One region of the Pseudoalteromonas sp. MB41 genome, then DNA from elsewhere that is predicted to be linked to it. Evidence: predicted binding sites of a transcription regulator. Region 1 holds the regulator's gene; the other holds the start of a gene.
The links. Region 1 encodes FliA, which starts transcription of late flagellar genes. Its sites were predicted from a motif close to CTAAAGNTNNNNNNNNNNNNGCCGATA; they were not measured.
Positions count from the first base shown of each region.

Region 2: LPA49_RS21040 (DUF5610 domain-containing protein) is a predicted target of FliA. The motif match lies at 1,315-1,341, and genes of this name have one in related genera.

Region 1 is NZ_JAJJZF010000016.1:50,118-52,527, forward strand. It holds gene LPA49_RS15000 (chemotaxis protein CheA) at 1-66, opposite strand, end outside; gene LPA49_RS15005 (protein phosphatase CheZ) at 82-849, opposite strand; gene cheY (chemotaxis response regulator CheY) at 867-1,250, opposite strand; gene LPA49_RS15015 (RNA polymerase sigma factor FliA) at 1,290-2,000, opposite strand; gene LPA49_RS15020 (MinD/ParA family protein) at 2,027-2,410, opposite strand, start outside.
Region 2 is NZ_JAJJZF010000038.1:21,404-23,813, reverse strand. It holds gene murI (glutamate racemase) at 1-103, opposite strand, end outside; gene LPA49_RS21040 (DUF5610 domain-containing protein) at 170-1,285, opposite strand; gene trmA (tRNA (uridine(54)-C5)-methyltransferase TrmA) at 1,450-2,410, shown strand, end outside.

The DNA.
Region 1 (2,410 bases):
CTCTAAAATTTCCCCTGCTTCAACAAGGAAATCCTGTAAAATATCTTCATCGACTTCAAAGCTCATGCAGCTACTCTCCTCTTAGAAGCCCAGACTTGATAATAGGTCATCAACTTCATCTTGTCCTGAAACAACATCATCGCGTGACTCTTTATCAATAATTGGCCCTTCTGGACCTGCCAGCGTATCGCTTTGTGCAGGTGCTTTGTCTATGGCCTGTTTTTCTTGTTTTATTTGACCATCGTCTTGACTGCCGAATACAGTTAAGAGATTGATTAAACTGTCTTCTACTTCGCGCACTAATTCGATAACACGGCGTATTACCTGCCCCGTCAAGTCTTGATAATCTTGCGCCATTAGCACGTTGGTCATCAAGCCTTGTAACTCATCTGTTTTGGTGTGCGAGTTATTCATGAACTTATCTAAGCTGTGGCATAACGTTTTAAATTCACCGAGTTCAATTTCTCGATTCATTAAACGATCCCACGTTGGTTTAATCGTGGCAATTTCATCAGCGAGCTGTTGTGCTATAGGCAAACTAGCTTCCACGGCATCCATCGTTTTATTGGCCGCGCTTTCAGTCATTTCCATAACATAATTCAAGCGCTGCTTTGCATCCGGGATTGCTTCTGTTGTTAAATCTGTGAGTCGAGTATCAAGATCGAAGTTTTTTAGTGCTTCATGAAGTTGTCGTGTCAATTTACCGACTTCAGCAAACAACTCTGATTGTTCTTTTGATGCTGTTTCAAGTATCAGCTTATCAGCTTTCTCTTGTTCACCATTTTCAAGATACTCAACAAGTTGACGAGCTTGCTCTAAACTTATTTGAGGCGCAGCAAGTGCTGACATAAGCCTCTCCCCTTAGATTAACCTAAACGTTCAAACACTTTTTCCAATTTGGTTTTCAGTGTCGCAGCAGTGAATGGTTTGACGATATAGCCATTAACACCCGCTTGAGCAGCAGCAACAATTTGTTCTTTTTTCGCTTCAGCTGTCACCATTAACACGGGGATATGTTTAAGGCTATCATCAGCACGAATTGCGCGTAATAGATCAATACCTTGCATTCCAGGCATATTCCAATCTGTTACAACAAAATCAAACTCTTGATTTTGCAACATCGGCAATGCTGTTGAACCATCATCAGCTTCCTGCACATTGGTAAAACCTAAATCCCTTAACAGGTTTTTAATGATACGTCTCATTGTAGAAAAATCATCAACAACAAGAATTTTCATGTTTTTATCCAAAACATCCTCCGGTGAGGTTTGAACCTTATTTACTTACTACTAATTAATCCAGTCATTGATTTTTGCTTTGAGCTTAATCATCGCCTGACCATGTATTTGACTCACACGCGATTCGCTAACATCGAGTATGTGCCCTATTTCTTTTAAGTTCATTTCATCGTTGTAATACAAAGACAAAACGAGTGCATCTCTTTCTGGTAACGATTGGATAGCCGTCAATAGAGACTGGTTAAACCGTTCATTTTTAACATTATTAAACGGTTTGTCTAGTGCTAAATCATGCCCCATAGGTGTGATGACGTCTTCATCAACGCCTAAATCCTCTATACCCAGTACCTTACTGGAATTTACATCATGTAGAATATGATGGTACTCATCCAGTGTAATATCAAGTTTTTCAGCAACTTCTGTGTCTTTTGGCTCGCGGTTTAAAATACTCTCTAAATCCGAAATCGTTTCAGCGACAAGGCGTGCATTACGGTGAACTGAACGGGGAGCCCAATCACCTCGACGGATTTCATCGAGCATAGCCCCTCGAATTCGAATACCCGCAAATGTTTCAAAACTGGCCCCTTTACTCGCATCAAAATTTTTCGACGCTTCTATAAGGCCAATCATACCTGACTGAATCAAATCATCGAGTTGCACACTGGCAGGTAAACGAGCAATTAGATGACACGCTACTTTTTTGACTAAAGAGGCATGTTTTTCAACAATCGCATTTAAATTCTGTGCTGATTGATATCCCATCGCTTTATTCACCGATGTTGTCATAGTTAACCGTTTACTAGTTTTTCAATAAAAAATTCTAAATGACCTGACGGTTGATTTGGAATTGGCCACTTAACTGCTTTCGTTGCTAATGTTTTAAATGCCACAGCGGCTGGTGAGTTTGGAAATAACTCCACAATCACTTTTTGGCGGCGGGTCGATTTGCGCATATTCTCGTCATACGGAATGGTTGCGACAAGTTCCATAGACACATCTAAGAATCGATCCGTTACTTTTGAGAGTTTAGCAAATAATTCTTGCCCTTCACGCATACTGCGCACCATATTGGCAACTATTTTAAATTTGTAAACGCCATGCTCACGACTTAACACTTTAATTAGGGCGTAAGCGTCGGTAATTGAGGTAGGTTCATCACATACAACAACAAC
Region 2 (2,410 bases), on a different contig from region 1:
CCATAAAATAGCTATAATCTGCATTCGGGATCAAAGCCTGGATCTGTTCAAGCACAGTTGTCCCACCAATACCTGAATCAAACACCATTATATGGACTGACAAACTACTTACCTCGGATCATGAAAGGCAAGCAGTTTGCCATGTGACTATCTAAAAAGAAAGCGAAGACTAGTTCTGTTCATTGGCTGAACGTAGTGTATTCATTTGCTCGAACATCGCTTTGGTATAATCAACCAATTTACTGACTTCTTCTTTATCTTGATTTAACCATTGCAAAATTCCGGCAAGTTGATTTTGCAAACCAATATCACCAGCTTTATTAAAGGCTTCTTTTAAGTCATCGTTAAAAGGGGCGACCTTTTCTGCAACTTCTTTCTCTGGCGTTGGTTTATATTCTTCGTACCCTTTTATAGCTGCAACTGTTTTGGTTTGCTTCAAATCCATCGAAAAACCGACTAGCTGCTCATTACTCAAGTTAAGCTCTTTAGCTTGTTCAAAGGCTTCATCGAGTGAGCCTGAGAAAAATGTTTCGCTAACGCCTTGTAAGTCTTCCATCAACTCGTTAATGGCCTGCTGCTCTTGCTCATTAAGATCGCCATTCACTGACATAGAAAAAGATAAGTCACGTGATTGTGACGATTCACTGACATACGCTTCGTTGTCACCGTTTTTACTGTAGCTACTAGCGGACTTGCTCTCATATGCATCTGCAAAGCTAATACTGACTTCATCACCTTCGGCTGTGGTAAATGTATATTCAGCATTATTACTTAAGCTCACGTACTGTGCTTGGCTAACCGTCACGGCATTAGGTTTAGGATTAAATAAGTCTTCTTCAAGCTCATCAATACCTTTAAAGATACCTTCTTTCGATTTTTCGATACCCTCTTCGATATCGTCATTTAAGATGCCTGATTCTTTAAGTTCATCATAGGCATCATCGATTCCCATTTGTACGCCTTTGCGTGCCTCGCCTAACATGCCTTTTAACTTTTCATCATCAGCGCCATCTGCTTTTGCTTTACGCAGCGCACCACCAACAAAATTAAGTACATTTTTAACGATCTCATCAAAATCAAACAGGGGTTTATCTTTCTTTTCTTCTGCTTTAGGTAAACCAAGTGCTTGTGCAAGTTTATCGTCGAGTACTTTTGCAGCCAGTTCGCGGCCACGTTGTTGATAGCTATCTTGACGATTTTGAATGGTAGGCTGCTGCACAGACTGTTTACCATTGTATTTATTCAGATTTGTATTAGGCATATAGCCTAGGTTGCCAATTTTCATGATCCGACTCCATTTTATGGTTACCTCATTATCGGCCAAAAATCGCATAACTTAAGTTTTTTGTACAAAAAAACGACACTAAAATAAATAACAAAACTAGACAAATCCTCTCTGCTCCCTACAATAGCGCCGACAAATAGCTAAGAGATAAAAGGTAATCAGCCATGGCGGTTATAAAAATTGATACAACTCAATATGATGCACAATTGAGTGAGAAAGAGCAGCGCATCACGTCACAGTTTAGGCGCTTTGGTGTAAACACATTAGAAGTGTTCAGCTCTGATCCAATTCACTACCGTCAACGTGCAGAGTTTAGAGTGTGGCATGAGGGCGACGATTTATTCCACATTATGTTTGATCAGCAAAGCAAAGAGAAAATTCGCGTTGATGAATTTGATCCCGCCGCGCCACTCGTTGGCGAAGTGATGCAGGTGATGATTGAAAACTTAAAAGGGTGTGAGGTACTTCGCCGCAAGTTATTCCAGATTGATTACCTCTCTAGCTTAAGTGGTGAAATTCTTGTTAGTTTGCTTTACCACAAACCTTTAAACGATGAATGGCTAATTGCGATTAAAGAGCTTAAAGCAAAATTAAGCAGCCAGTTTAAAATCGACTTTATTGGTCGTGCACGTAAGCAAAAAGAAGTGATTGGGAACGACTATGTCGTTGAACGATTAAACGTAAATGGTAAAGAACTCATTTATCAGCAAGTAGAAAATAGCTTTACTCAACCAAACGCAAAAGTAAACATTAAAATGCTGGAGTGGGCACAAGCGTTGTGTGAGCCCCTTAATAATGATTTGCTAGAGCTGTATTGTGGTAATGGTAACTTTTCAATTGCACTAGCCGGTTCATTTAACCGAGTGCTTGCGACTGAGATCTCAAAGTCATCGGTTTATTCTGCGCAGTACAATATTGCTCAAAACAAAGTCGATAATTTAGATATCATTCGTATGTCGAGTGAAGAGTTTACACAAGCCATGAAAGGCGAACGTACTTTTTCACGTTTAGACGGTATTGATCTAAACAGCTATAACTGCCAAACAATTTTAGTCGACCCTCCTCGAGCGGGGATGGATACTCTTACCTGTGATTTGGTGGCGAACTACGACAACATTATCTATA